DNA from 2 places in the Rhizobium sp. 11_C7_N12_5 genome. Region 1 is predicted to be linked to the other one. Evidence: riboswitches for the same ligand, from Rfam matches in the RefSeq annotation. Region 1 holds a riboswitch; the other holds the start of a gene.
The links. Region 1 has a riboswitch for S-adenosylmethionine ahead of AB8B29_RS00685 (O-succinylhomoserine sulfhydrylase). Riboswitches for the same ligand answer to the same signal wherever they lie in the genome.

Region 1 (15,250 bases):
TCTGCTGGGTGTTCCGGCCGGCAACAATGTCGTTCGCCTGCTGCCGCCGCTGGTCGTGACCGCCGAGGAAGCGCGCGAAGGTCTTGCTCGCATCGAGCGTGCGGCCGAGCGTGTACGCGCCGCCCGCGTCAAGAAATCGGCCTAAGTTCGACGCCCGCAGTCGGGGCGTTCTTGCCCTATGCGGGCGTTATTGTTTTTTCTGGAGTACAGGTGAGGACATGGCTTCTCCGAAACACTTTCTCGATCTCTCGGCTGTAGCGGCCGCCGATCTGCGCCACATCATCGATGACGCGATCGTGCGAAAAAGGGCGTTGAAGGCGGGTACCGCCGATAAGCCGCTTGCCGGCAAGATGCTGGCGATGATCTTCGAGAAGCCTTCCACCCGGACCCGCGTCTCCTTCGACGTCGGCATGCGCCAGCTCGGTGGCGAGACACTTTTCCTGTCCGGAACCGAAATGCAGCTCGGCCGCGCCGAGACGATCGGCGATACGGCGAAGGTGCTGTCGCGCTATGTCGATGCGATCATGATCCGCACGACCGATCATTCGCGCCTGTTGGAACTGGCGGAGCATGCGACCGTTCCGGTCATCAACGCGCTGACCGACGATACGCATCCCTGCCAGATCATGGCCGACATCATGACCTTCGAGGAGCATCGCGGCCCGGTCAAGGGCAAGACTATTGCCTGGACGGGCGACGGCAACAACGTGCTGCATTCGTTGATCGAAGGCGCTGCGCGGTTCGGCTATCGCATGAACATGGCGGTACCTCTTGGTTCCGAGCCCAAGGATCACTATTTGAACTGGGCCCGCAACCAGGGCGCCGAAATCATGCTCTCGCATGATGCCGACCGTGCGGTCGCCGGTGTCGATTGCGTGGTAACCGATACCTGGGTTTCCATGAATCAGGAACACCGGGCCCGCGGTCACAACGTCTTCCAGCCCTATCAGGTCAACGCGGCTTTGATGGCACAGGCCGGCAAGGACGCGTTGTTCATGCATTGCCTGCCCGCCCATCGCGGGGAGGAAGTGACTGATGAAGTGATCGATGGTCCGCAATCCGTTGTTTTCGATGAGGCGGAAAACCGCCTGCATGCGCAAAAGTCGATTCTTGCTTGGTGCCTGGGCGCAATCTGAGGATATGAAACCGCGTCTGAGGGCGCGGGCGCAGTAGGAGTAGAGCAATGGCCGAAAATGCAGCCTCGCTGGGTCAGTTTGATTTTGCCGGTGACGATCACGTGGTTCCCTTCCAGGTGGAAGGGCTCGATGTGCGCGGTCGTGCCGTGCAGCTTGGTTCGTTGCTGGACGCAATTCTTGCCCGGCACAACTATCCGACCCCGGTCGCCCGGCTTTTGGCCGAGGCCATCGTCCTGACCGTCCTGCTCGGAACCTCGCTGAAGTTCGAGGGCAAGTTCACCGTGCAGACCAAGAGCGACGGTCCCGTCGACCTCCTGGTTGCCGATTTCTCGACGCCGGAAAATGTCCGCGCCTACGCTCGTTTCGATGAAGAGGCTCTGGCAAAGGCGATCGCCGCCGGTGAAACCGAGCCGGAACAGCTGCTCGGCAAGGGCGTGCTCGCCTTCACTATCGATCAGGGTCGCTACAGCCAACCCTATCAAGGCATCGTCGCTCTCGACGGCGCCTCGCTCGAGGAGATTGCCGGCACTTATTTCCGCCAGTCGGAGCAGATACCGACTCGGGTTCGCCTGGGCGCCGCAGAACTTTTCGATCGTGACGAGAACGGCAAGCCGCGGCATCGCTGGCGGGCGGGCGGCCTGATCGCGCAGTTCCTGCCGGAAGCGCCGGAGCGCATGCGCCAGCCGGATCTCCATGGCGGCGATGGCGATAGCGGCATGCGTGATCATGTCGAGGACGATGCCTGGGCGGAAGCACGCAGCCTGGTGGAGACCATCGATGCGGATGAATTGACGGATCCGCTTGTCGGCACCGAGCGCCTGCTGTTCCGCCTCTTTCATGAGCGCGGCGTGCGCGTCTACGAACCCAAGGCGGTTTTCGACCGCTGTTCCTGTTCGCGCGACAAGCTGAAGGGCGTGTTGCAGGGGTTCTCGGCCGAGGAGATCGAGGCCAGCCAGGAGAACGGCGAAATCGCCGTCACCTGCGAATTCTGCTCGACCACGTACCGCTTCGAGGCAGCCGAGATAAATGTGACCTGATCGGGCTCAGTTCAGCGTGCGCATCAGGTTGGGCGTATCGAGGGAGAAGGCGGGGATCTTGACATGGAAAAGTTCCCCGTCATCCGTCTCCATCTGGTAGTGGCCGAACATCATTCCCGAGGGTGTGTCCAGCGGGCATCCTGAGGAATATTCATAGGTGTCGCCAGGCCGCAGATGCGGCTGTTCGCCGACGACGCCGGGGCCGGTCACTTCGTCGACTATTCCGTTCATGTCGGTGATATGCCAATAGCGCGTCACCAGCCGAACGGAAACTTTCGAGTGGTTGGAGATGACGATGCGATACCCCCAGACATAGCGATCGTCATCCGGATCGGATTGCTCCTCCAGATAAAACGGCTCCACGACCACTTCTATGTCGCGTGTTAGGGCGCGATACATGCCTGATACCTTACCACTGCGCTGGAGCATCAAGCGTCGGACAAACGCTGGAAAAGCCTCAGTATCTTTAAGTCTGCGGCATATTATCCGCTTTCCACCGTCCCGCAAAATGCAGGATCTCTAGCGGTATCCTACAAGCAACCTATTCCGTCAAGGAACGGATCGGTGAAAACCCGTGTGATCGGCCGGAGCATCCCGGTTTTTAGCTATTACGGCTAATATCGAAGGTTAATAGGCCGCAGCCAAAAGTATCACAGGCCGCTTCTCTTTCACTGTTATCCCGCATACTGCTGCCCGAATACCCTCCATGGGCGGAAACGCTTACGGAAATTGCAGGTTGACTTGAGACTCGATTGTCATGTCCGCCACGCCTCAATCCAAATCTCTAGATCATATAATTCCCAAACCGGTCTTGTGTTCCCCGAGAAGCGCTTCTCTGCGATTTCCCGGCGAGGGGATTTCGGCTATCATCTGATTCTGGCATGGCCCGTGCCTCCCCCCTCCATCCGGGAAAGTATACTTCATGCGGGGCTGTCGATCATCAAACCGACTGTTTGAGCGCCGGGCATAAGGAGGGGTTGCGGTCATTGCTCGCAATAGGAGGTTTACAATGAGGCTTTCCGCCCCTGTTTATCATTTGAAGCGCAAGGCGCGGCTGCTGTCGCGTCAACAGAATATTCCTTTGCATGCCGCGCTGGATCGCGTAGCGGCCCGCGAAGGATTTCAAGGCTGGAGCTTGCTTGCGGCCAAGACGCAAGCGGCCGTACCCGCCGACGATTTGTTCTCGCTCTTGAGTCCGGGCGATCTGGTGCTGGTCGGCGCGCGGCCCGGCCAGGGCAAGACATTGATGAGCCTCAAGCTCGCCGTCGGAGCCATGAAGGCTGGCAATCGCAGCGCCTTCTTCACGCTGGAGGATACGGAGAAGGTCGTCCTGGATCGCTTTCGGATCATCGGCGTGGATCAGGCCGAGTTCAGGGAACTGTTCGAGCTCGACAGTTCCGATGCCATAAGTGCCGATTACATCACGCGCAAATTGGCCTCAGTGCCGCGCGGCACATTGGCGGTGGTCGACTATCTGCAGATACTCGATCAGAAGCGGGAGAAGCCAGAATTGATGACCCAGGTCCGGGCATTGAAGGCCTTCGCGCGCGACAAGGGCGTGATCGTCGTGTTCATCTCGCAAATCGACCGTTCATACGATCCGGCGCTGAAGCCATTGCCCGATCTCGATGACGTTCGTCTGCCGAACCCGCTGGATCTCGCGCTTTTCGACAAGCTGTTCTTCTTGCATGCCGGCAAGGTTCAATACAAGGCGGCGAGCTGACGCTGGCCGTCTGCTTGCATCATGGCCTGCTCAGGGCAGGTCGGGCCGCCCGGAAAATCTCCGGGCGGCTTGTCGATTGATATCAGGCGGAGACCTGTTCCAGAGCGCGGGCGAAATCCTCGACCAGATCCTCGCTGTCTTCGATACCGGCGGAGAAGCGCACGGTGCCCGGCGAAATGCCGAGTTCGGCGCGCGCCTCGTCGGTGAGGTTCTTGTGCGTCGTGGTGGCCGGATGAGTGATCAGGCTCTTGCTGTCGCCGAGATTGTTGGAAATCCGCACGATTTCCAGTGCGTTCTGCAGCTTGAAGGCCGCTTCCTTGCCGCCCTTCAGCTCGAAGGCCACCAGCGTCGAGCCGCCGGTCATCTGCTTTGCGATGATATCGGCCTGCGGGTGATCCTTGCGGCCGGGATAGATCACGCGGGCGACCTTGCCGGGGTGCCCGGCAAGGAAATCGGCCACCTTGGCGGCATTCGCCGTCTGCTGCGCGACGCGCAGCGGCAGTGTCTCGATGCCCTTCAGCAGCGTCCAGGCGGTGAACGGCGACATGGCCGGGCCGGTGTGGCGGAAATAATCCTGCAGGTTCTCGTCGATCCACTGCTTGTCGGAAAGGATGACGCCGCCGAGCGAGCGGCCCTGGCCGTCGATATGCTTGGTGGCGGAGTAGACGACGATATGGGCGCCGAGCTCCAGCGGCTTCTGGAAGAGCGGGGTGGCGAAGACGTTGTCGACCACGACCTTGGCGCCGATCTGGTTGGCGAGTTTGGCGACGGCGGCAATGTCGACCACTTCCAATGTCGGATTGGTCGGGCTTTCCAGGAAGAAGACCTTGGTCGTGGGACGGATGGCCTTTTCCCAGTTTTCGACGAAACGTCCGTCGACCAGCGTGCATTCGATGCCGTATTTCGGCGCCAGCGTTTCGACGACCCAGCGGCAGGAGCCGAAGAGCGCGCGAGCGGCAACGATATGGTCGCCGGCCTTCAACTGGCAGAGAATGGCGGCGGTGACGGCGGCCATGCCCGAGGCCGTGGCGCGGGCATCTTCCGCGCCTTCCAGCGCGCACATGCGCTTTTCGAACATGTCGTTGGTCGGGCTGCCGTAGCGGGCGTAGATGAACCCATCCGTCTCGCCCTTGAAGCGTGCTTCCGCCGCTTCCGAGGTGTCGTAGACGAAGCCCTGGGTCAGATAGATTGCTTCGGATGTTTCGCCGAATTGCGAACGGAGCGTTCCGCTGTGAACGAGCTGGGTTGCGGGGCGCCAAGTCTTGCTCATGCCATCACCACTTTCAAAACAAAAAAACCGGCCGCAATTGCAGACCGGTTTCAACCCGGTCTTTTTAGCCACTTATTTAACGTGGCTGCAAGCCGACCGGCCAAATCACCACGGGATAAGTTGCAATACTGCCGTTGATCGCTTGCGTCAATTCCCTGAGTTTGGTTTTGTCTGCGACAAATTACTGTGCCTGGCGCCCGTAGGCTGCGCAAAGGATCACGGTAACACTTGGAATTTGCACATGACCCTTCAGATCGCGCTATGGTTTGCAGGATTGTGTGCCGGGGATGAGGCATGATGGCTCGCAATACTGGAATTCTAGCCGATCGCGCCATTGCGGCGCTTTTTGACGCGGGGCGGCTGACGAGCGAACGGGAACTGGACGCCGATCAGATCCAGCCGGCGAGCCTCGATCTTCGGCTCAGCGCGCATGCTTTCCGCGTCCGCGCCAGCTTCATGCCCGGCCCGTCGCATCTCGTCGCCGACAAGCTCGACCGGTTGAAGCTGCATGTCATCGATCTCTCCGAAGGCGCTGTGCTGGAAACCGGCTGCGTCTATATCGTGCCGCTGATGGAGCGCCTCGATCTGCCGGCTGACATGTCTGCGTCGGCCAATCCGAAAAGTTCGACCGGCCGCCTCGATATCTTCACCCGCGTCATCACCGACCGGGCGCAAGAGTTCGATAAGATCCCGGCCGGCTATTCCGGCCCGCTCTATCTGGAAATCAGCCCGCGCACCTTCCCGATCGTCGTGCGCCGCGGCTCGCGCCTGTCGCAGATCCGTTTTCGCGTCGGCCAGGCCGTGCTCACCGAGCCGGAACTGCTGGCCCTGCACGAGACCGAAACGCTGGTGGCCAGCAAGAAGCCGAACATCACCGGCGGCGGCATCGCGCTGTCGATCGATCTTGCCGGCGACAAGGAGGGCCTGATCGGCTATCGCGGCAAGCATCACACCGCCGTTGTCGATGTCGACAAGAAGGCCCAGCACGATATCTTCGATTTCTGGGAGCCGCTCTATAGCCGCGGTCGCACCGAACTGATCCTCGACCCGGACGAATTCTATATTCTCGTCTCTCGCGAAGCCGTGCATGTTCCGCCGCATTATGCCGCCGAGATGACGCCCTTCGATCCGCTGGTCGGCGAATTCCGCGTCCACTATGCCGGCTTCTTCGATCCGGGCTTCGGCCACGCGCCGTCCGGCGGCCGCGGCAGCCGCGCCGTGCTCGAAGTGCGCAGCCACGAGGTGCCTTTCATCCTTGAGGACGGCCAGATCGTCGGGCGCCTGATCTACGAACACATGCTGGAACAGCCGAGCAGCCTCTATGGCTCCGGCCTCGGCTCGAACTATCAGGCGCAGGGCCTGAAGCTGTCGAAGCACTTTCGGCTCTGAGGGGCTAGCGACTGGCCTTGACAGAGACCGCCAACTGTTGGACATCTCAGGGTGTCAGGCGGGTGTAGCTCAATGGTAGAGCAGCAGCTTCCCAAGCTGAATACGAGGGTTCGATTCCCTTCACCCGCTCCAACTTGCCCTTGTCAAAAACGGCCTCTTGTTTTCAGCGCAACCTTCAGCGCTTCGCCGAAGGTTGCGATCGGGCGGGCGAGGCGTCCGGCCTGCGGGCGATGCATCAGCCAGTTGACGACTTTCGGGCTGAAATCCGGCGCCTCGATGACCTCGACGGCATCGCGCCAGCGGCTTTCCGATAGCGCCGCCGGTGTCAGGACGCCGATACCGAGACCGCGTGATACCAGCGACATGCGCAATCGGCGCTCATGGCTTCGCCAGCTCGACGCATCAATGGTCTCTTCGTCGGCATCTTCTTTCTCGGCGGCACGCTGGGCTCGGCGCTTGCCGGCACCGCATGGGATTTTGGTGGCTGGGTTGCCGTCTGTGCAACGGCCGCAGGCTTTGGCGCGGTTGCCTTGATCACAGGCCTTGCGGAGCGTAGGTGAAGGATGCAAGAAAACGGCAACACTTGCCGCCTCGCCTCCGCGTCGCCATATGCTGGCTCATTCAGGTGGGTGCCAGACAAGAATGGCAAAAGGAGTGCCCCTTGAAAGGAGCGTCCTTATGCGCGGCATTGCATGGTTCTACAGATTGAAGGCGATCTTTGTGCGTGGCGTGCTCACGATATCGCGCAGCACGAAAATTCCGCTGGGAACGACGATCATCTGGAAGCGCGGCAGTGTTCGCATCGGCGCAAAGGGGCATTTCCGCAAGGGCGTCGTCATCGATGCGCAAAAAGGCAGCATCGATATCGGCAATCACGTCTCCTTCAACGAGTACACAATTCTGTTGGGCAGTGGCGGGATTTCGATCGGCAACGATGTGCGGATCGCCGCCCATGCCATGGTCGTATCCTTCGATCACAATTTCGATGATCTCACCCAGCCCATCCGCCAGCAGGGTCTCACGAGGAAGCCTGTCGTCATCGAAGATGATGTCTGGATCGGCGCGGGAGCGAAGATCCTGGGCGGCTCCCATATCGCTAGGGGATGCGTCATCGGCGCGAATGCCGTCGTCAAGGGGAAGACCGAGCCATACGGCATCTATGTCGGTGCGCCCGCCAGATTGCTGAAATGGCGCGGACAGAAAGACAACTCCACTGCCGAAAATATCGAGCAGCTTCTTTCTTCGAAGAGATTGACAAACCGATAGGCATTGACGTGTCGAAACAGGCGGCATTCGTTAAGACGTGCCGCCTGCAGTCTATTCGCCAAATGGTTTACGATCGCGGCGTTCTCAGAATTCCGTCCAGTCCGCGTCCTTGCTCGTCGTGGCCGGTGGCTGATTGCCACTGAACGCACTCAGCAATTTCTGGCCGAGCGCGCGCGCCGGCGAGGGCGCCGGACGTGCCTTCACGCCGTCGACAGCCCGGATGACGGGAGCTGGCGCAGGTCGTGGCAGGGGTCGCGCAGTGGGCCGCGGCGCATTGGTTGCGGCAGGCGCCGCACGTACATGTGCAGCCTCGCCTCCGCTCGTGCGGAACTGGCCGATGAGTGCCGCCAGAGAGGCGGCCTCGGTCGCCAGACTGTGGCTCGCAGCCGTGCTTTCCTCCACCATGGCGGCGTTCTGCTGGGTGCCGTGATCCATGGCGTTGACGGCGGTATTGATCTCCTGCAGGCCGGCCGACTGCTCGCGCGAGGCTTCGGCGATCGCGTGTACATGCCGGTTGATTTCCTGCACGTCCGAGACGATGGCGTCGAGTGCCTTGCCGGTTTCGTTGACCAGGCCGACGCCGGTCCGGACATGCGTTTCGGAGGTGGCGATGAGCGTCTTGATCTCCTTGGCGGCATTGGCGGACCGTTGCGCCAGCTCGCGCACTTCCTGGGCGACCACGGCAAAGCCCTTGCCGGCCTCGCCGGCGCGGGCGGCTTCGACGCCGGCGTTCAGCGCCAGCAGATTGGTCTGGAAGGCGATCTCGTCGATGACGCCGATGATGTTGCTGATCTCCCCGGAGGATTTTTCGATCTGCTGCATGGCTTCTACGGCATTGCGAACGACCTCGCCGGACCGCTCCGCGCCTGCGCGCGTATGGACGACGAGTTGACTTGCTTCCTGCATACGCCTGGCGGCGTCCTTGACCGTCGTGGTGATCTGTTCCAGCGCGGCGGCGGTTTCCTCGACCGATGCCGCCTGTTGTTCCGTGCGCCTTGAAAGCTCGTCGGCTGCGCCACGGACTTCGTTGGCACCGGCGTTGATGGCGCTGGCATTGGCGCCGACCGCGTGCATTGCCCCGTCGAGCTTGAGGAGCGCGTTGTTGAAGTCCTGCCGGAGCTGATCGAGATGTTCGACGAATTGGGTGTCGATGCGCGTCATGAGATCGCCTTCCGCAAGACGCTTCAAGCCATCGCCGACCGCTTGAACGGCCTGCTGCAGATGCGCTGCCTCGGCAGCCTGCCGAACCTCGCGTTGAGCGCGTTCGCTGTCGCTGAGCGTCCGGTCGGCTTCGGCCTGCGCCGCGAGCCGCGCGCGTTCTATCGCGTGGTCGCGGAACACGACGACGGCTGATGCCATCTGGCCGATCTCGTCGCGACGGTCGTGGCCTTCGATTTCGCTTGCCGTATCGCCGCCGGCGAGCGTCGTCATGCGGTGATGCAGATGCATCAGCGGCGCAGCAATGCTTTTCTGCGCGACATACATGCCGAAGATCAGGGAGAGAAGTGTCACGGCACCAAGGGTGCCGAGCGTATAATCGATGGCACTGTTGACCTCCGCCGACAAGGCATCGCCGCCGCTGTTCATTCGGTTTGCCAGCGCATCGCCATTGGCTTGCATCTGCACCATGAGCTTGAGCAGTTTGTCGTTGACCACGGCCATGCCCGCCTCGGCGCCTTTGGCGTCGCCATTCTTGCGCTGCTCGATCGCCTTGTTCGTGAGCGTTTGCAAGTCATCCAGTCCGGCGAGGATCGCGTCGATGGGCTGCTTCCGGGCGGGGACAAGGCTCTCGGCATGCTTCAGCCTATCCTTCGCCTCGCTGAAATAGCTGCTGCCCGCCGTCGCCGCCGTCTTGACGGCATCGCTGCCGGGATCGAAATTCAGCATCAGGCTTGCCTGCAGTACCCCGGCCAGTGCGGCGGAATTCGAGCGCGCCCCTTCCGTCGCCGCAATGGCTTCCCGATCGAGGAAGGCCTTGTAGGCCTGGTCCGCCTTGCGGGACTCGCCGGCGATATACAGCAGGCCGGCGAAGGAGATGAGGCCGAGAAAAAGGATCACGGCAAGCATCTTGGTTTTGATTTTCAGGTTCCTGAACATGATGGTCCATTTGGGTGCCGCGCCCTTATCGAGGAGAATGCGCAAGGGTCCGCTCGTCTTGGAAGGACGGTGAGGATCGCGCCGCCTGATATGTGCGGATGAAGCCGAATTTGCGGGATACCTTGCGAAGAAGGCTCGGACGACTTGCATCATGCGATCGGCTGCCGGGCCGACGTCGTCGATGCCGCGAGTACAATCAATAGAGCTTAATCGACCGCTAACGAGGGCACTTATGCGGCCGAATTCCCACGGCAATTTTGTGCTTGTTCAAAATCTCGCAACCGACCGGTGCGGCACGCGTCCGCCATTCATCTTGCGGACGCTGCCGCCATCATTCCTTGGCGCGATATTCCCCCTGCGGCATGACTCTGCTACATCGGTTGGTGAATCAGGGATCGATACACACGACCGGAGGCTGGATCATCACCATGCGTGTTTGCCTTTCGTCGCCAACCTCCGCAACGAAGCTTCTGGCGCGCGCGGCGCTGATCGCCATGTCGTGCGCCTTGCCGCTTGCCGCCCAGGAAGCCAAGCCGCCGAGCCTGCCGATCCTGTTCGATGCGCGCGAGCGACTGCCGAAACCTGATCTGTCTTCTTTGGTGAGATTGAGGTTTCTGACCTCGATCGATTTCCCGCCCTTCAATTTCGTCGATCAGAACGGCAAGCTCGCAGGCTTTCATGTCGAGCTCGCCCGCAAGATCTGCGACGAACTCGGCATATCGGACAAATGCCAGATCCAGGCGTTACCGTTCAACGAATTGCAGGGGGCGCTCACGGCTTCGCAGGGCGATGCGGTGATTGCCGGCGTCGCCGTGACCCCGGAGCTGCGCAAGACCTTCGCCTTTTCACGCCCCTTCCTGACGTTGCCGGCTCGTTTCGTCCGCAACCTCAAGGCTCCGATCAGCGGCACGACGGCCGCATCGCTTGCCGGACACCCCGTCGGCGTGGTCAAGGGGACGATGCACGAGGCTATGATGGCGGCTTTCTTCCCGGCGATCAAGCCGGTGCCGTTTGACGACAAGGCGGCTCTTCTGGCGGCCGTCAAGGACGGCAAGATCGATGCCGTCTTTGCCGACGGCTTGCAACTGTCCTTCTGGGTATCGTCGCCGGCGGCGGAAAAATGCTGCGCCCTTTTCGACGGTCCCTATCTCTCCCAGCAGTTCCTCGGCGAAGGCATGACCATCATGCTGCGTCAGCAGGACGCCGATCTGACGGCGGCGATCAATCATTCCCTCGCCACTCTGTCCCGCGATGGCAGGCTGCAGGAAATCTATCTGCGTTATTTCCCTTACGGGCTCTATTGATCAGGCCTTGCGGTAGCGGGCAATCGCGCTGCGCTCGATGGCCGCGCAGGTGAGCTTGTCGAGGCCCAGGCGGTCGCGAAGCAGGCTGAGAAGGCGCAATTCCTCCGCCTTGACCGACAGATCGGCCGACGCGACTTCCACGGCGAGCGCATACGCCGTGTCGTAGAGCCGGGCCGGCAAGGTGTCGCGCACGGTTTCAAGTACGATATCGAGCCCCTCATTGTTCGCCAGAAGCTTGGCGCAATCGCGGGAGACCGAGATCAGCGTCTCGTCGTCAAAACCCTTGAAAACCGGCAGGGCGTGGATGAGTTCTCCAATCCGGCTGAGTTCCCGGTCGTTCATCGTTCGATCGACGGCCGAGGCCAGTACCATGACGTAGATGAGGGCCTCGTGAGCGGAAAGCGGCTTGTTCATGACAGGCGAAGTCCTTCGAATTTGGCAGACTGAAAAGTCGCGCGTCTCATGGCAAAAGCTGGTGGCGGAAGCAAGGCGTCAGATCGGATTGAGCGGATCTTCCTTGGGCAAAGCAGGCCCAAGGGTCGATTTTCCAGTCTTTCGTGGGTCGTCACCATAGATGCCGCGCTGCTTCTGCTTTGCTTCGTCGACAAGCGGCGCCAGCGGCGATCCGGGTTCCGGCTCGGCCCAGCCGAAACGCACGAGCCAGGCGCTGAGATCGACGCGAACATAGCGGCAGGCACCTTTCACCGTGCCCTGCCAGGTCGCGCTCGGCAGGTCGCAGTCGATGGTGCGTCCGCGCAAATACATGCGGAATGCGGTGCGGGCAGCCAGTCCGCAAGGCCAGCTTTTGCCGCTCGGGCCGGTGCACATCCGATCGACATCGGTTGGGATGATGCCGGTGAGCTGCACGCTCCTGCCCGCAATGGTCAGCACACCCGCCTGATCCGCGAAGGGTCGGACAAGCTCGATGGGCTTTATCTGCTCCTCAGGTTTCTGCGCATCACCGAGCGAAGCCTGCTCCGACTGAGGCCGGGGCGGAAGGGTCTGATGTTCGGATGCAGCCATCTGCCTGTCGATCTGATCGGCCGGCATCCGGTTGTCCGGCGTCGGATCTACTTTAGCCTGGTCGGCAGGCGCAGGATCCGGCGATGTCGATGCGGCGCTGGCCTTGTCCGCCGCGACTTCGGTTGGCCCTGAAGTCTGGTCCGAGGGCGTGTCCGTGTTTTTCAAGAACCGTGCCGGCGGCGCCTCATTCGGCTTTGCCGAAACATTGGTCGACTGCGCTGTGGCGGGAAGGGCCTTGCTCTCTTGCGCCACTGCCGGCTGAGCAGTGGCTGCGTTGTCTTCCGCAGCCTTACTTACATCGCTGCCAGGCGCTATCTCCACGGCCGGCTTGGCGGGCGGCGCCCCGGTCTGATCTTCCGGCTGCGTTTTATTGGAGGTCGTATCGTCCTGCTTAGCTGTATCGATGGGCTTTGGCGCATCATTATTCTTCGCAGGCGTGAGATCGGCCTTGGCGGTTTCCGCCGGCGCTGTCGCCGGCCGATTTTCCGTCACCGCGCCGCTAGCGCCTCGGTGGGGCAGAGAAAAGCCATGCTCTCCCAGCTGGACCACGATCAGCGTCAACCACGAACCGACCACCGCGCCCGCCACACCTCCAAGCAAAATATTACGACGCATACCGAGAAAACTTTCCTATTGGCTTGCCCATATGATCCGGGCGATCCATTCCACATCCGCCAGATCGAAGCTGCGGTTGGGGTGCTCGGGGTTGAGCGACATCAACTCGATCGAGCGTGCACTCTGCCGCAGCAAGACCTTGGCCATGACTTCGCCGTCGCGGGTCTTGACCACGACACGGTCGTTTCGCCGGATCTGAGCCCCTGGTTCGACGATCAGAATGTCGCCGTCGCGGTAAAGCGGCAGCATGCTTTCACCCTGTATCTCCAGCGCATAGACGCCGGCCTCATGCCCGGTCGCGGCGGGAAATTCCACCATATCCCAGCCCTGGCCCGCCGGGAAGCCGCCGTCATCGAAGAAACCGCCGGCGCCTGCCTGGGCAAAACCGATAAGCGGAATGGAGCTGCCGGCTGGTGAAATTCCCTGGGCGGACATCTCGCCACTCCGCAGGAAACCCAGAAATTGCTCGAGGCTCGCGCCTGTCGCATCCAGCACCTTGGCGATCGATTCCGTCGATGGCCAGCGCAGGCGCCCGTCCTGGCTCAACCGCTTCGACTTGTTGAAGGACGTAGCATCGAGCCCCGCTCGGCGTGCCAGACCGGAGGGCGTCAAGGCATATCGCTCGGCGAGCCTGTCTATCGCACCCCATATCTGCTCATGTGACAGCATCGCCGCTCAGCATCCGCGCGCCGGATGGCCCGGCGCTCAACTCATTGCAAAAAGGTTAACCGAGGCATTTTGGCGAGTAAAGGGCGAGATAGGAATACGGTCCTTTATCCCTGTGCTTTCATCGCCCAGCTATCCCGGGCCTCAGGTCTTCTGTGGCTGCGGCTTGGTGTCCGGCTGCTCGTTCTGGAATTCCTTCGCCATGCCCATGAAGCCGCGCATGAATTTCTGCATGATGCCGAGCGTGCGATCGACATCGGCGTCGCTCGGAAGGCTTGATCCGTTGTTGGAGGCAACGGTCTTTTCCAGCTTGGTCACGCGGTCGGAGAGACGGTCGAGCTCGTCGTCATAGGCGGCGCGCTCGTCGGCGGCCATGCGGCAGACGAGGTTGCCGTTCTGATCCTGGCAGATGGACATCGCGCCGGTCTGCCGATCGAGGCGGACGAAATGATCGCCGCTTCGCTCCAGCTGGAAGCGCGTTGCGTCCGGTTCGGCCGCGAATGCGGGTGCAGTCAGAAGAACAGCGGCGGGCAGAAGCAGGGCCGCGATGCCGATTCTCATTTCCTTCGTCATGTCATCCTCCGGATTTTCTGCTTAACTGTGCATCTTCGCGCACGTTTCCCCGTGGACATCGACGGCGGTTTTCGTGCAAAGCCCTATCAGAGCAAATGTTCACATAGGGATGATGACCGCGATGCCAGTGGTTTACAAGATCGTGCCGGATGCGCTCTGGCAGCAGGCCAGACAAACCGGCGTTTTTAATGGCGCGGCGATCGATCTGACCGACGGCTTCATTCATCTGTCCACGGCCAGGCAGGCGGTGAAAACCGCGGAGCTCTATTTCGCCGGCCAGGCAGGGCTGCTGCTGGTGGCGATCGACGGCGATGTGCTTGGCGAGAAGCTGGTGTTCGAGCCCTCGCGTGGCGGCGATCTCTTCCCGCATCTCTACGCGCCGCTGCCGCTTTCGGCGGTGCTCTGGGAAAAGCCGCTGCCGATCGGTTCCGATGGTGCGCATGTCTTTCCGGAGATGGCCGAATGATCGGAGCCTTTCGTGATCTCGGCCGGCGCGGCCTCTTCCTCCTCGATCCGGAAACGGCGCATGGCATGTCGATTGCGGCGCTGAAGTCCGGCCTCGTGCCGGCTTGCCGCGTCAGCGCCGATCCGCGCCTGCGCCAGACCGTCGCCGGGCTCGACTTCGCCAATCCCATCGGCATGGCGGCCGGCTTCGACAAGAACGCCGAGGTGCCGGAAGCCCTGTTGAAGCTCGGTTTCGGCTTTACCGAAATCGGCACGGTGACGCCGAAGGCGCAGCCCGGCAATCCGCGCCCGCGCATCTTCCGTCTCGTCGAGGACGAGGGCGTCATCAACCGCCTCGGCTTCAACAATGAAGGTCATGAAGCGGCTCTCCGCCGGCTGCAGGCTGTTCGCGGCAAGGGCATCATCGGCGTCAATATCGGTGCCAACAAGGACAGCGTCGACCGCATCGCCGACTACGTCACCGGCATTCGCCGCTTCTATTCCGTGGCGCGCTATTTCACCGCCAACATTTCTTCGCCCAATACGCCGGGCCTGCGCGATCTGCAGGGGCGCGAAAGCCTGTCGGCGCTGCTGTCGGCCGTGCTCGCCGCCCGCGACGAGGAGGCAGCGAAGGCCGGCAAGCGCATCCCCGTCTTCTTGAAGATCGCGCCTGATCTGACCGAGGAGGGCATGGACGACATCGCGGC
Region 2 (15,250 bases), 3.2 Mb from region 1:
GGCGAGCGCGCCCGGCTGATGCTGGCGCGTATCCTGTCGCGGCCGACCAATCTGCTGATCCTCGACGAACCCACAAACGATCTCGACATCGAGACGCTCGATCTGCTGCAGGAAATCGTCGCCGGCTTTTCCGGCACGGTCATCCTCGTCAGCCACGACCGCGATTTTCTCGACCGCACCGTGACCTCGACGATCGCGCCCGCCAACCCGGAAGATCCGGACGGCCGATGGATCGAATATGCCGGCGGCTATTCGGACATGCTCACACAGCGCAAGGGCGCGATGGAAGAGCGCAAGCGGGCGGAAAAGGCGGCTGAAAAGCCGAGGGCCGCAGAGACTGCGTCATCCGCCGCGGACGCTTCGAAAGGCAAGGCCAAGCTTTCCTACAAGCAGAAATTCGCATTGGAAAACCTGCCCAAGGAAATGGCCAAGGCGGAAGCGGAGATCGCCGTCCGCGAGAAGAAAATGGCCGATCCCACTCTCTTCACCAAGGATCCCGCTACGTTCAATCGTCTTGCGGCAGAGATGGAAAAGCTGCGCGAAAGCTTGATCAGGATGGAAGAGGAATGGCTTGAGCTTGAAATGCTGCGCGAGGAGCTGGAGGGCTGATATCTCTGCCAGCTCGCCCTATGCGCGTCCGTCTATATTAGAAAAAACAATCGGTTGCGCTCGGTCGCGGCCGCTTCATTCCCTGTTGTCGAATCCGATAAACTGTTTATACATTAACGCATGCTGCCGGACGATGAGCCGGTTGATACCCCCGGGCCGGCGCGGCCCGTGGTGCATGTTGGGGAAGTCCGAAGAGACTTGATTGGATTTCGCCTGATGGCGACAGGTCCTTCGTAAAAGTTGCAGGCAAATATCGTAGACGTTTAACGCGGCGGCGCTTATTGTCGTGTGCGGTTTTTCGAGGGGGCCTTCATGCCGATGCTGCCGCGTGCCATCTTGTTCAGCTGTGTAATCACCGTTTTCTCGAGCGCCCAGGCGCTGGCGCAAAGCGCGCCGCCGGCTGCGCCCGTCACGGTCGCCAAGCCCGTCGTTCGCGATGTCATCGACAGCGACGAGTTCATCGGGCGCTTCCAGGCGGTCGACGAGGTCTCCGTGCGCTCGCGGGTCGGCGGTTATCTGCAGGAGGTGCATTTCAAGGACGGCACCATGGTCAAGCAGGGCGACCTGCTCTTTGTCATCGACCAGCGGCCGTTCATCACCACCTTGAACGAGGCGACGGCGTCGCTGGAGGTGGCGAAATCGTCGCTCACGCTTGCCGATGCGCAATTCAAGCGGACGGAATCCCTGTCGACGACGGGCAGCCAGTCGGCCTCGAACCTGGACGATCGCCGCCGCGACCTCATCTCGGCGCAGGCGAATGTGCGTGGGGCGGAGGCGGCCGTGGATCGCGCCAATCTCGACATGGATTTCACCAAGATCACCGCGCCGCTCAGCGGCCGGATCGACCGTCGGCTGATTTCCGTCGGCAATCTCGTGCAGGCCGATCAGACCATCCTCACGACCATCGTGTCTCTCGACCCGATCGATTTCTATTTTGACGTCGATGAGCGCCGGCTGCTTTCCTATGCCGACGAGGCGCGCAAGAACGGCAGCGCCTTGCAGCAGGGCGGCGGCGGTCTCAACGTCACCGTGACGATCGCCGACTCTCACCAGAAGTCTTTCAAGGGCAAGCTCGACTTTGCGGAAAACCGTGTGGACAATCAAACGGGTACGATCCGTGTTCGCGCTACCTTCCCCAACCCCGATCTCATTCTCCAGCCCGGCCTGTTTGGGCGCATCCAGGTGCAGGGCTCTAACAGCTACAAGGCGATTCTGGTGCCCGACGAAGCCATCGGTTCGGATCAGAACCAGCGTGTCGTCTATGTCGTCGACACGGCCGGCAACGTGACGCCGAAGTCGGTGCGGGTCGGGCCGAAGCTTTATGGCTACCGGGTGATCCGCGACGGCATGACCGGTGACGAGACCATTATTGTCAACGGCCTGATGCGCATCAGGCCCGGCGTCAAGGTCGCGCCTCAGCTGATCGAATTGCCGCAGGAAGCGTCGAATGACGAGCCGCCGGCTCAGGCGGACGCACAGGGGACGGATCAATGAGGTTTTCCCATTTTTTCGTCGACCGGCCGATTTTCGCGTCGGTTCTGTCCATCGTGCTGCTGATCGTCGGCGGCATTGCCTATTTCCAGCTTCCGGTGGCGCAATATCCGGAGGTCGCGCCTCCCACGATCGTGGTGCGCACCTCCTATCCGGGCGCCGATTCCCAGACGATCGCCGATACGGTGGCGACGCCGATCGAGCAGGAGGTCAACGGCGTGGAAGACATGCTCTACATGTCCTCCTATTCCAGCGCCGACGGCTCGATGTCGCTGACCATCACCTTCAAGCTCGGCACCGATCTCGACAAGGCACAGGTGCTGGTGCAGAACCGCGTCGCCATTGCCGAACCGCGCCTGCCCGATGATGTCCGCCGCATCGGCATCACCACGGTCAAAAGCTCGCCGGATCTGATGATGGTCGTGCATCTGCTCTCGCCGAGCAACCGCTACGACCAGCTTTATATCTCCAACTATGCCCGAACGCGCATCCGCGACCTTCTCGTCCGTCTCGACGGTGTCGGCGACGTGCAGCTCTTCGGCGAGCGGCAATATTCGCTGCGCATCTGGCTCGACCCGGAAAAGCTCGCCGCCTACGGCATGACCGCAGGCGACATCGTCCAGGCGTTGCGGGACCAGAACGTGCAGGTGTCCGGCGGCTCGATCGGCGGGCCGCCGGTTTCGGGCACCAACGCCTTTCAATATACGGTGACGACCCAGGGGCGTTTTTCCGATGCGCGGCAATTCCGCTATGTCATCGTCAAGGCGACGGATAGCGGCCGGCTCGTGCAGCTGCAGGACGTGGCGCGTATCGAGCTCGGCGCGCAGGACTACGTTACCAACAGCTATCTGAACGGCAAGCCGGCGGTTGCGCTCGGCATCTTTGCCCGCCCCGGCACCAATGCGCTTGACGCCGCCGCAAGCATCCAGAAGACGATGCAGAGCCTGGCGCAGGATTTTCCGCAGGGCCTCGAATATCGCATCGTCTACAATCCGACCGAATTCATCGCGGAATCGATTTACGAGGTCTATAAGACGATCTTCGAGGCAGCCGTGCTCGTTGCCATCGTCGTGCTGGTCTTCCTGCAGTCGTGGCGGACGGCGATCATTCCGATCGTCGCCATTCCGGTATCGCTCATCGGGACCTTCGCCTTCCTGCTCGCCTTCGGTTTCTCGCTGAACATGCTGACGCTGTTCGGCCTGGTGCTCGCCATCGGCATTGTCGTCGACGACGCGATCGTGGTCGTCGAAAACGTCGAGCGCAACCTGGCGCTCGGGATGACGCCAAAGGAGGCGTCGCATGTGACGATGAACGAGGTCGGCACTGCAGTTCTGGCGATTTCGCTGGTCCTGATCGCCGTCTTCCTGCCGACCGCCTTCATTCCGGGCATAACGGGACAGTTCTACCGGCAGTTCGCGGTGACCATCTCCATCGCAACGGCGATTTCCTGCCTGAATTCGTTGACGCTGTCGCCAGCAATTGCCGCCATCGTGTTGCGTCCACACGACCACAAGAAATCCAACAATATCGTCTCGCGTTTCGGTCGCGCTCTGGGCGATGGGTTCAATAGGGGTTTCGAGTCGATGAGCAGGGGCTATTCCTGGGTCATCCGCCATCTCGTCACCACCTGGGTCGCGCTTGGCTGCGCTCTTCTCGTGTTCGTCGGGCTGCTCGGCGCGACCTGGTTCATGGGCAGGATCGTGCCGCAGGGCTTCGTTCCCACAATGGACCAGGGTTATGCCATCGTCGTCGTGCAATTGCCGGATGGAGCGTCGCTGGCGCGCACCAATGCCGTCATCGAGAAGGCGACCGCGATCATCAACAAGACGCCTGGCGTGGAAAACGCCGTTGCTTTTGCCGGCTTCAATGGCGCGACCTTCACCAATGCCTCGAATTCGGGCGTCATCTTCACGCCCTTCAAACCCTTCGAGGAGAGATTGAAGAGCGGCGAGACGGCCATGAAGATCATCGGCCAGATCTATGGCAGCCTCCAGGGCATTCAGGAGGCCTTCATCATCGCCATTCCGCCGCCATCGATCCGCGGCGTCGGCAATTCCGGCGGCTTCAAGATGCAGATCATGGACCGCGAAAATCCCGACATGCGCCGGATCCTGCCGCTGGCCTATCAAATGATGGGCGCTGCCGCACAGAATAAGGGTGTCAGCGGCGTCTTCACCACCTTCTCGGCCAACAGCCCGCAATATTTCCTGGCGATCGACCGCGACAAGGCGCGGGCGCTGAACGTGCCGATCCCGAACATCTTCGAGACGCTGTCGATCAACCTCGGCACGTCCTACGTCAACGACTTCAACGCCTTCGGCCGCGTCTATCAGGTGCGGGCGCAGGCCGACCAGCAATATCGCATGGACCGGGAGGATATTCTGGCGCTGAAGGTTCGCTCAGCCACTGGCGCGCTGGTGCCGCTCGGCACCCTCGTCGATATCCGGGATACGACCGGGCCGACGCTGGTGCAGCGCTACAACATGTATGTCTCGGTTCCCATCCAGGGCAATCCGGCGCCGGGCGTCTCCACCGGTACGGCCCTCGACACCATGGAGGGGCTGGCGAAGAACCTTCTTCCGACGGGCACGACCTTCGAATGGACGGAGCTTGCCTATCAGGAAAGGAATACCGGCAATACGGCGGTCTATATCTTCGCCCTGTCGGTCATCTTCGTTTTCCTCGCGCTTGCGGCCCAGTATGAAAGCTGGACGCTGCCGCTCGCCATCATCCTCATCGTGCCCCTGGCGGTGCTCGCCGCATTGATCGGGGTGCATCTGAGAGGCATGGACAACAATATCCTGACGCAGATCGGACTTATCGTGCTGATCGGCCTTGCGGCCAAGAACGCGATCCTGATCGTCGAATTCGCGCGTCAGGCGCAGCTCGAAGGAAAGAGCGCGGTGGAGGCGGCGATCGAGGCCAGCCATCTGCGTCTGCGGCCGATCCTGATGACGGCCTTCGCATTCATCTTCGGCGTTGTGCCGTTGATGATCGCCACCGGGCCCGGCGCGGAAATGCGCCAGTCGCTCGGCACGGCCGTATTCTCCGGCATGCTCGGCGTGACGCTGTTCGGCCTGTTCCTGACGCCGGTGTTCTACGTCGTGCTGCGCAGGCGGCGTAAGCAGACAGAGGCAGTGGTGGAAGAGCCGTCAGCCTCAGACGCGGCGGCGCAATAACATCAATTGGAGCGGCTCAGCTTTCCATGGGATTGCTGAGCCGCTCCAATCGTTTGCTTTCATGCAATTCCGGACTGAAAACCGCCGCGCGTTTCTAGAGATGCGGGTTGCGTGGCCGGTATTTCTTCACCAGCCGCTGATTGGTTTCCTTGGCGCCCGGCATGTTGGCGCTGAGGTAGACCGGCGGCTCGCCGTCCTTGCAGAGCTCGGCGGCGACATCGGCGAAGATGGCGTTCAGCACCGTGGTGCCGATGGCCGTCGACGCCGGCCCGACCTTTAGATCGGTGCCCGGCAGGTCGATGATGGCGTCGCCCGGCGGCAGGCCATTGTCCAGCACGATATCTGCGATATCAGCAAGCCTCCTGCGGCCGTTGGCGATGGCGGCCGAATAGGCGGACGAGGTGATGGCGATGACGGTCGCGCCGATTTCTCGGCCGAAATCGGCAGCCTCGATCGGCGCGGCATTGACGCCAGAATTGGAGGCGATGATCAGCACGTCGCCCGGCTGCATGCCATAGCGCTCGAAGATCGGGCGGATGAGGCCCTCCGTGCGTTCATAGACCGAGCTGATGACGGCGCCTTCGTGCAGCATGGCGGATCCCACAAGCACCGGGATGGTGAAAGCCAAGCCGCCGGCGCGATAGTGCACCTCTTCCGCCAGCATATGCGAATGGCCGGTGCCGAAGACATAGACGCGGCGATCGGCGCGCGCTGCCGTGCAGATGGCGGCGGCGGCCCTCGACATCGGTTCCGCCAGCGCTTCGCGCAGGGTTTCCAGCCGGTCGATGAGGGCGGAGAAATAGCTGTCTGTGATTGTGCTCATGCCGTGCCTCCTTCTCGATTGTTTCAAGCCGAAGGCTGGCCCGAGATCCATGTTTGAGTGACCTCGATGCCGTCGTCGATATGGACCAGGTCGGCGCGGGTTCCGGGCGTCAGGTGGCCACGATCGCCGAGCCGCAGGAAGCGGGCGGGATAGGAGGTCGCCATGCGCAACGCTTCGGCCAGCGGCAGTTCAAGGACATTGACGCCATAGCGGATGGTGGAAGCCATATCGACATCGGAGCCGGCGAGCGTGCCGTCGTCCAGCGTCAGCTTGGAGCAATAGCCGCCCTTGGTGCGATAGACCGTGCGGCCGTTCAGCGTGAAGCTCGGAAGATCGGTGCCCACGAGCGACATGGCATCCGTGACGAAGAAAAGCCGGCCTTCACCGCGCTTGGCGCGAAGTCCAACGCGCAGCGCGATCGGATCGACATGGTGGCCATCGGCGATGATGCCGCACCACGGGGCAGGGTGGTCGATCGCCGCGCCGACAAGGCCCGGCGCACGATGGCCCATCTGGCTCATGGCGTTGAAAAGATGGGTGACGCCGCGGGCGCCGGCATCGAAACGCGCATTTGCCGCTTCCGCCGTGCAGTCGCTATGGCCGATGCTGACGATGACGCCGCCTTCGGCAAGCGCCTGCACCTGCCGCTCCGTCACCTGTTCGGCCGCCATGGTGACCAGCAGCGTACCGATCGCCTCACGGGCGCGGATGAAGGTTCTGACATCGCTGTCCTCGACCGGACGCATCAGCTCGGCCAGATGCGCACCCTTGCGGGCCGGCGCCAGATGCGGGCCCTCGAGATGCAGGCCGGCGACGCCGCGATTGGCCTTCACGGCCTCGACTGCCGCCTCGATTGCGGCCGTCGTCGCGGCCGCGACATCGGTGATCAGCGTCGGCAGCAGCGAGGTGGTGCCATAGGGGCGATGCCCCTCGGCGATCATGTACATGGATTCGGCCGAGGGCTCGTCATTCAGCATGCGGCCGCCACCGCCGTTCACCTGAGCGTCGATGAAGCCCGGCGACAGGACGCCGCCGTTAAGCTGGACCGTTTCGGCGTTGTCGGGCACGTCGTTGGCACTGGTGATCGCGTGTATGCGGCCGTTGCCGATCACCAGTGCACTGTCGTCGTGAAAGCGGTCGCCGTCGAAAATTCGGGCGCCGGTAAAGACCTTATAGTCCATCACATGGTCTCCGTGATCTTGAGAAGGTTAGCCGGCTTGTCAGGATCGAAGCCCTTGCGGCGCGTCACGGACTCGATGAGGCGGTAGTAGCAAAGCAGCGATACCAGCGGATCAAGCAGGCCGTTCCCGGTGGTCGGCATGCGCAGGTTGATCCCGGCAAGCGGAGCGGTCGAGAAGGAGACGGCGGTTGCGCCGAGCTTCTGCAGTCGCTCCAGCGCCCGGGCATTGTTGGCGAAGGCCGCGTCATCGGGCGAGAAGGCGACGATGGGGAAGCCTGGCTGCACCAGCCGCATCGGGCCATGCATCAGTTCGGCCAGCGAAAAGGCTTCGGCGTGCAGGCCGGCGGTTTCCTTGGCCTTCAGCGCGGCTTCAAGTGCGATGGCGAAGGCGGGGCCGCGTCCGCCGGTATAGAGCGAGGAGGCGTTGAAGAGCACGTCTTCGGCAGCCTTGCCGTCGATGCCCGAGGTGGCCCTCAGTGCTTCCGGCAGCCTGGCTAGGCCGGCGAAGAGGGCTTGGTCCTGCGAGATCGTTGCGGTGACGCCGGCAAGGGCTGCAACGGAGGCGATGAAGGATTTCGTGGCGGCGACGCTCTGTTCCTTGCCGGCATTGAGGCCGAGCACGATGTCGGCCTCGTTGGCAAGCGGGCTGTCGGTGACGTTGACGACGGCGATCGTGGTAGCGCCGCCCTTCTTGGCGGCGGCCTGCATGGCGATGATATCGGGACTGCCGCCGGATTGCGACACGGTGAAGTGGATGCCGCCCTTTAGGTGGAGCGGAACGCCATAGACGGAGGCGATCGACGGGCCGACCGAGGCGACCGGGATGCCGCAGGATATTTCCAAGAGATATTTGAAGAAGGTCGCGGCATGGTCGGAAGAGCCGCGCGCGGCTGTCGTGACCAGCGACGGGCGCGTGGAGGAGAAGAGCTTCGCGATTTCGGCAAAGGCGGGCTTTTCCTTGTCAAGCAGCGTTGCAACCACGTCCGGCGACTGGCCGGCTTCCGTCAGCATCAGGGATTGGGTCTCGCTCATAGGTCATCTCCAATTCTCAATTCGGCTACAAAATCATAGGCATCGCCGCGATAATGCGAGCGGGTGTATTCGACGACGCGCTGGTCCGCGAGGCGTGACACCCGTTCGATCAAAAGCGCCGGCGCTCCGGCCTTGACGGTCAGGATCGATGCGGATGTGGGGTCCAGCGTCACGGCCGTCAGCCTTTGCTGGGCACGCACGGGCTTGAAGCCTTTGGCAGCGAGCGCATCATAGAGCGAACCCTCGGATACCGCGTCCTCGCCGAGGAATTTGATGGGGACGACGGCGCGTTCGATGGCGAGCGGCTGGCCGTCGGCCAGGCGCAGGCGGTCAAGCCGCAGCACAGGTTCGTCAAGGCCGAGGCCGAGCAGGAAGGATTCCTCCGGCGCCGGCGCGCTGATGGTGCGCGACAGGATGCGGGCTGCCGGCTCGCGGCCGCGTGAGCGCATGTCGGCGGAGAAGGAGGAGAGGCGCCAGAGCGGCTGCTCGATGCGCTCGACATGCTGCGAGACGAAGGTGCCGCTGCCGTGGCGGGATTCGATGACGCCCGAAGCGAGCAGGTCGCGATAGGCCGTTCGCACCGTGACGCGGCCGATCTGCAGGGCGCCGGCAAGATCGCGTTCGCCGGGCAGCGCGGTGCCCGATTTCAGCAGTCCCTCCTGAATAAGGCCCGTCAGTGCCTGCGCCAGACGCTTATAGAGCGGCCCACTCCCGGTCCCATCGCTGAGGCCGCGGCTGTTCAATTCAGCGATCAAACTGGTTCTATCCATGATGTGCATATAGAACCTATTTAGAACCAATTCACAAGGCGAATCTGCCTGCGGGCCTAAAAAGAATCGGCCGGGCGCTTTGGACGCCCGGCCGAATTTCAAGAGAGCGGGGCATGCCCCGATCAGTTCTTGGTGAAGATGTAATCCGTTTCCTGCCGCAATACCTCGCCCGGGCGGAGCACGGCATTGGGGAAGCCTTCGTGATTGATCGCGTCGGGCCAAACCTGCGTTTCCAGGCAGAAGCCGGCGAACGGTCCGATCTTGCGGCCATCATGGCCGGGAACCGGAACGTCGAGCTTGAAGCCGGTATAGAACTGCACGCCGGGTTCGGTGGTGCGCACCTCCAGCGACACGCCGGAATTGACGCTGCGGGCCAGCACAACGGAACGCTTGGCAGTGCGCTCGGTCGAGAGGCAGAAGTTATGGTCGTACAGCGCCTGCTCCGTTCCGTCGAAGCGCTTCATCGGCGCCATCTCGCGGAAATCGAACACAGTGCCTTCGACCGAACGCACTTCGCCCGTGGGTACCTGCTTCTCATCCGTCGGCGTATAGTGATCGGCGGCGATCATGATGTCGTGACCGAGAGCATCGTCGCGGCCGTCAAGATTGAAATAGGCATGCTGGCAGACGTTGGCGAGCGTCGGCTGGTCGGTGGTCGATTCGTAGGTGACCGACAGTTCGCCGTTGCCATGCACTCGATAGGTCGCCTGTATCGTGCAGTTGCCGGGATAGCCGGCGCGCCCGTCGGGATCGACGATCTTGAGGACTACGCGGTCGGTGTCGTGCTCAACGATCGTCCAGTTGCGCTTGGCGATATTGTCCTTGCCGCCGTGCAGGTGCGTGACGCCCTTTTCGTTGAGCTCGAGCTGGTATTGCTTGCCATCCAGCGTGAAGCGGCCAGCGCCGATGCGGTTGGCGCAGCGGCCGGGCGTGGCGCCGAAATAGGAGGAGTGGAGGGGATAATCGGCAAAATTGTCGAAGCCGAGCAGAAGCGAGGGCCCGTGGCCGTCAAGGCGCAGATCCTGGACGACCGCCCCCCAGGACATGATGTGGGCGGTCAGGCCGCCACCGACGATCTTGACGCGATAGACGGTATCCCCATCCGCCGTCGTCCCAAAAATTTCCCGCTGCAAAGTGCTTTCCGTCATATCAACTCATCCATTGCTTTTGAGTATGCGAGGTCAGACCCTGCCTCCATTCGCGCCGTTCCGCAACCAGTTCGATGGCGAAAACTAGGGGCGAGCAGAGGAGAGGCAAGGTCTGATTAGGCTTTGCCGCTGGCTTGGGACTGGCACGTTATGCTGCGAATGTGCGGTGCGTAAGACAGGCGGTCGATTTCATCCTGATCTACTATGTCTTGCCGTAACGAAGTTTGGCTGTCCGTCTGCTGAAAAGCGTTCTGACCATTTGGTTCGACCCATCCGCTTTTTCGGTCTTCATGATCACCATCAATCTGTCGCCGCGAACGGCGAGAAGGATATAGAACGCTTTTTGACTATATTTTTCCACGTAGGAGTTCCAACGTCCCATGCCTGCCGCGTAGCTGGAATTTCCGTTGCTGCTCGTCTCTGCGGTGGCGCTCCAGCCGTTGTTCGTGCTGATCCTCATGAATCTGCCTTGCCTGATTATTCCCACGCGGCATTTTTCACCGGCGCTCACGTTGGAGTCGATCTGTTCCCATTGTCCGGAGAAGCCCTCTTCCTCGGATCTTGCCTGCTGCGAGACGAGCAAAATGGTTGCGATGAAGAGAAGTAATTTTACAGCGTGGCGCACGCATATCTCCACCAGTTTCCGCAGCGATTTGGGACGGTATCTGCTGTGCTTCTTTATCTACAAATGGTTGTGGTAATTTGGTGGCGCTGCGGCATGCAAATGCTGATCAGTTAGCGTGACAATTCCTTCGTCGCTCTCTCCAGCCCGCCAAGCGTCAGGGGATACATGCGATCGGTCATCAGACGGCGTATCATCGAGATCGAGGTCGTATGGCCCCAATAGCTTTCCGGAACGGGGTTGATCCAGATGCATTTGCGGAAATGGCCGGTCATTCGGGCGAGCCAGGCCTCGCCGGCCTCCTTGTTCCAATGCTCGACCGAGCCGCCCGGCTGCGTGATCTCGTAAGGGCTCATCGCGGCGTCGCCGACGAAGACGACACGGTAGTCGGGACCGAAGGTGCGGATCAGATCCGTTGTCGCTGTCACATCGACACGCCGGCGACGATTGTCCTTCCACACGCCCTCATAGAGGCAGTTGTGAAAGTAGAAATACTCCATGTGCCGAAACTCGGAGCGGGCGGCGGAAAACAGCTCTTCCACCCCACGAATGTGATCGTCCATCGAGCCGCCGACATCGAAGAACATCAAGAGCTTGACGGCGTTGCGCCGTTCCGGCCGGGTCTGGACGTCGAGATAGCCGTGTTCGGCGGTGGAGCGGATGGTGCCGGAGAGATCCAGCTCGTCGGCCGCCCCCTCGCGCACCCAGCGGCGCAGGCGCTTCAGCGCCACCTTGATGTTGCGGGTGCCGAGCTCGACGCCGTCGTCGAGATTCTGGAAGTCACGGCGATCCCAGACCTTCACCGCCCGGCGATTGCGCGACGTCTCTTGGCCGATGCGCACGCCTTCAGGGTTATAGCCATAGGCGCCGAAGGGCGATGTGCCTGCCGTGCCGATCCATTTCGATCCGCCCTGATGCCGGCCCTGCTGTTCGGCCAAGCGCTGGCGCAGTGTCTCCATCAGTCTGTCGAACCCGCCGAGCGCCTCGATCTGCTTCCGTTCTTCTTCGGTGAGATGCTTTTCCGCCAGCTTGCGCAGCCATTCGTCGGGGATGGCCGTTGCCTCCACCGCGTCAGCATTGGCCCCGATCGCCTCCACGCCACGGAAATAATCGGCGAAAACCTGGTCGAAGCGGTCGATGAAGCGCTCGTCCTTGATCAGCGTCGTACGGGCCAGATAGTAGAAGGCCTCGATATCGTAATCGGCTATCCCTTCTTCCATCCCTTCGAGCAGCGACAGGAATTCCCGGAGCGTGACCGGCACCTTCGCTTCCTTCAGCTTCAGGAAGAAGGGAATGAACAAGGCTCAAGCCCTTTCTTGGCCGATCTCCTCCAGATCATAAGGCGTGGTCTGGTAGATTTCGTTGATCCAGTTGCCGAAGAACAGATGTGCATGGCTGCGCCACCGGTTCTGTGGCGGAATCTCCGGGTCGTTATGGGGGAAGTAGTTATGCGGCATCTTGATCGGCACGCCCGCATTCACATCCCGGAAATATTCGTCCGCCAGCGAGGTGGAATCATACTCCACGTGATTGAACATGTAGAGCCGGTTGCAGGCCTGTTCGTGCACGAGACAGACGCCCATTTCGCTTGAATCCATCAGGATCTGCAGGCCAGGCACCTTTTCGATGTCGGCGCGGCGCACTTCCGTCCAGCGCGAGACCGGAATGGCGAAATCGTCGGAGAAGCCGTTCAGATAGACGGATGACGGTGCAAGGTTCTGGTGGCGATAGACGCCGAAGGCCTTCTCCTTCAGCGTATGCTTCGGCACACCATGGAAATGATAGGCGGCGGCCATCGCCCCCCAGCAGACATTCATCGTCGAATGGACATTGGTCGCCGTCCAGTCGAAGATCTGCCGCATCTCGTCCCAGTAGGTGACCTCTTCATACTCCAGCAGCTCGATCGGCGCGCCGGTGATGATGAAACCGTCGAACTTGTGATCCTTGACCTCTTCCCAGGTCTGGTAGAAGGAAAACAGGTGTTCCTCGGAGGTGTTCTTGGCCTTGTGGCCGCCGACGCGCACCAGCGAGAACTCCGTCTGCAGCGGCGATGCGCCGATGAGGCGCGCCATCTGTATCTCGGTCTTGATCTTGTTCGGCATGAGGTTGAGAAGCCCGATCTGAAGGGGGCGGATATCCTGGCGGATCGCCACCGTTTCGGTCATCACCCGCACGCCCTCGTTCCGGAGGGTCTCAAATGCGGGCAGCGTATCGGGAATCTTGATGGGCATTGTTTTCACTCGACCAAATACAAAAAAACCGGCCGCGATCATGAATCGCTACCGGTCCGCACGCGGCCCTTTAGCGACTTATTTAACGTGGCTGCAAGCCGGCCGGCCAAATCACCACAGAAGGAATTTCATAAACCTGCTGTTCCCGCTGGTCAATGGGCAAGCTTTGCGGCGGCTGGCGGCCGCGCTCTGATGTCGGTTCTCACTTACAAATGTTCAAGAAGCGCCGCCATGCCATAGCCGAGACGCTTCCGCGCCTCGGCGAGCGATATCCAGAAAAAGCGGAAGCAGATGGGTGCGCTGCCATCGAACGGCGTCATCTCGAAGTGGCGCCAGGTGGCCGGTGTCGTCTCCGGGAGGGTGCAGCGGAAAAAATGCCGCTGATGGTGACAGGTGCGACCGCTCTTCTCGAACCGGTAATCGTCGATGCCGAGCGGATGCAGCGCGTTTGCTGTGAGCCCGGTTTCTTCTTCGAACTCTCGTGCTCCCGCTGCCGCTATGTCTTCGCCGGCCTCGACGGTACCGCCGGGGACCTGCAGTTCGACCGCCGGAAAATCCGGCTCGTCGAAAACAAGCAAGTGGCGCTCCCGAACGGCGTAGATCAGGACCTTAACAGCATCCGGCTGCATTATTTTCCCTGCCCACGCGCCATGAAGGCCAGCCGCTCGAAGAGGTGCACGTCCTGCTCGTTCTTCAGCAAAGCACCGTGGAGCTTCGGCAGGGCGTTTTTCGCATCGCCGCGCAGCGTGGCCGGATCGACATCGTCGGCGACGAGCAGACGGATCCAATCGAGGGCTTCGGATGTCGAGGGCTTCTTCTTCAGGCCCGCCACGTCTCGGATCTCGAAGAATTGCGTCAGCGCCGCATGCAGAAGCGTCTGCTTGATGCCGGGATAGTGTACCTCGACTATGCGCTCCAGTGTTTCCATGTCGGGGAAGCGGATATAGTGGAAGAAGCAGCGGCGCAGGAAGGCGTCCGGCAGCTCCTTTTCATTGTTTGATGTGATGATGACGATCGGCCGGATGGCGGCCCGGATCGTTTCGTCGGTCTCGTAGACATGGAATTCCATGCGGTCGAGTTCCTGCAAGAGGTCGTTCGGAAATTCGATATCGGCCTTGTCGATCTCGTCGATCAGCAACACGCATTTCCGCGGCGAGGTGAAGGCCTGCCAGAGCTTTCCCTGTCTGATATAGTTGCTGATATCATGAACGCGTGCGTCGCCGAGCTGGCTGTCGCGCAGGCGCGAGACGGCATCGTATTCGTAAAGGCCCTGCTGCGCCCTGGTGGTCGATTTTACGGCCCACTCGATGAGGTCCAGGCCGAGAGCAGCGGCCACCTGTCGCGCCAGTTCCGTCTTGCCCGTGCCCGGTTCACCCTTTACGAGAAGCGGACGCTCCAGCCGGATGGCTGCATTGACGGCGACCATCAGATCCTTGTCGGCGATATAGTCGGCAGTTCCTTGAAATTGCATCGGAAGGCTTTCTCAATCTTTCCAGTGCAAGCTAGTTGCTGACCTTATTCGGTTCAAGGCGTGAAACCGTGTATATAGGAACGTGATCGCACCAATCTGTTGCAAGGGTGGACATGAGGGCGGGTCTTGATTAACTGACGGGACGTGCGTCGCAGGGAAGTGCTGATGGCAGTTGAAGCGCAAGCCAAGCCGAATATCCAGGGAAACGAGCAGGTCGGTTACGATTTGAGTCTTTTCTTTCGGCTGAGGATGATGTTCTCGGCTTTCTGGAATTCGCCGGTACGCATCAAGATCATTTCGCTGACCGTAGCGCTCTTCCTGATTATCCTGGTCACCGCCTATGTCCAGGTGCTGCTCAACAGCTGGAACGCTCCTTTTTACGATTCGCTGGCAAGGCGCGATACCTCCGCCTTCTTCCACCAGCTTGGCGTCTTCGGCATCATTGCCGGCTCGCTTCTGGTCCTCAACGTCATCCAGGCATGGCTGAACCAGATGACCGCGCTCTATATGCGCGAGGGCCTGGCAAGGGATCTGGTGAACCAATGGCTGCAGGCCAAGCGTGCGCTTCGCCTTGCCTCCTCCGGCCTGATCGGCGTCAATCCAGACCAGCGGCTCCATGAGGATGCCCGCAATCTCGCCGAAAGCACGACGGGTCTGGCGATCGGCCTGGTGCAGGCGACGATCCTGCTGCTGA

Region 2: linked by a shared signal. The riboswitch ahead of metA (homoserine O-acetyltransferase MetA) and the one ahead of AB8B29_RS00685 (O-succinylhomoserine sulfhydrylase) in region 1 are both predicted to bind S-adenosylmethionine.

What each region holds. Positions count from the first base shown of each region.
Region 1 covers NZ_JBPWPY010000001.1:130,142-145,391, forward strand. The annotation lists gene AB8B29_RS00660 (aspartate aminotransferase family protein) at 1-145, shown strand, start outside; gene argF (ornithine carbamoyltransferase) at 219-1,136, shown strand; gene AB8B29_RS00670 (Hsp33 family molecular chaperone) at 1,184-2,173, shown strand; gene apaG (Co2+/Mg2+ efflux protein ApaG) at 2,180-2,572, opposite strand; gene AB8B29_RS00680 (DNA helicase) at 3,183-3,896, shown strand; gene AB8B29_RS00685 (O-succinylhomoserine sulfhydrylase) at 3,979-5,166, opposite strand; SAM riboswitch at 5,210-5,288, opposite strand; gene AB8B29_RS00690 (2'-deoxycytidine 5'-triphosphate deaminase) at 5,461-6,555, shown strand; tRNA gene AB8B29_RS00695 (tRNA-Gly) at 6,614-6,687, shown strand; gene AB8B29_RS00700 (hypothetical protein) at 6,699-6,920, opposite strand; gene AB8B29_RS00705 (hypothetical protein) at 6,936-7,115, shown strand; gene AB8B29_RS00710 (acyltransferase) at 7,234-7,821, shown strand; gene AB8B29_RS00715 (methyl-accepting chemotaxis protein) at 7,906-9,918, opposite strand; gene AB8B29_RS00720 (transporter substrate-binding domain-containing protein) at 10,413-11,222, shown strand; gene AB8B29_RS00725 (tellurite resistance TerB family protein) at 11,223-11,636, opposite strand; gene AB8B29_RS00730 (thermonuclease family protein) at 11,715-12,860, opposite strand; gene AB8B29_RS00735 (S24 family peptidase) at 12,876-13,529, opposite strand; gene AB8B29_RS00740 (hypothetical protein) at 13,671-14,099, opposite strand; gene AB8B29_RS00745 (DUF952 domain-containing protein) at 14,209-14,565, shown strand; gene AB8B29_RS00750 (quinone-dependent dihydroorotate dehydrogenase) at 14,562-15,250, shown strand, end outside.
Region 2 covers NZ_JBPWPY010000001.1:3,281,134-3,296,383, reverse strand. The annotation lists gene AB8B29_RS16185 (ABC-F family ATP-binding cassette domain-containing protein) at 1-609, shown strand, start outside; gene AB8B29_RS16180 (efflux RND transporter periplasmic adaptor subunit) at 922-2,103, shown strand; gene AB8B29_RS16175 (efflux RND transporter permease subunit) at 2,100-5,279, shown strand; gene AB8B29_RS16170 (SIS domain-containing protein) at 5,374-6,102, opposite strand; gene nagA (N-acetylglucosamine-6-phosphate deacetylase) at 6,126-7,283, opposite strand; gene AB8B29_RS16160 (SIS domain-containing protein) at 7,283-8,314, opposite strand; gene AB8B29_RS16155 (GntR family transcriptional regulator) at 8,311-9,084, opposite strand; gene AB8B29_RS16150 (aldose epimerase family protein) at 9,207-10,232, opposite strand; gene AB8B29_RS16145 (hypothetical protein) at 10,435-10,857, opposite strand; gene AB8B29_RS16140 (vWA domain-containing protein) at 10,968-12,155, opposite strand; gene metA (homoserine O-acetyltransferase MetA) at 12,159-13,085, opposite strand; SAM riboswitch at 13,136-13,213, opposite strand; gene AB8B29_RS16130 (NUDIX hydrolase) at 13,292-13,714, opposite strand; gene AB8B29_RS16125 (AAA family ATPase) at 13,714-14,556, opposite strand; gene AB8B29_RS16120 (ABC transporter ATP-binding protein/permease) at 14,722-15,250, shown strand, end outside.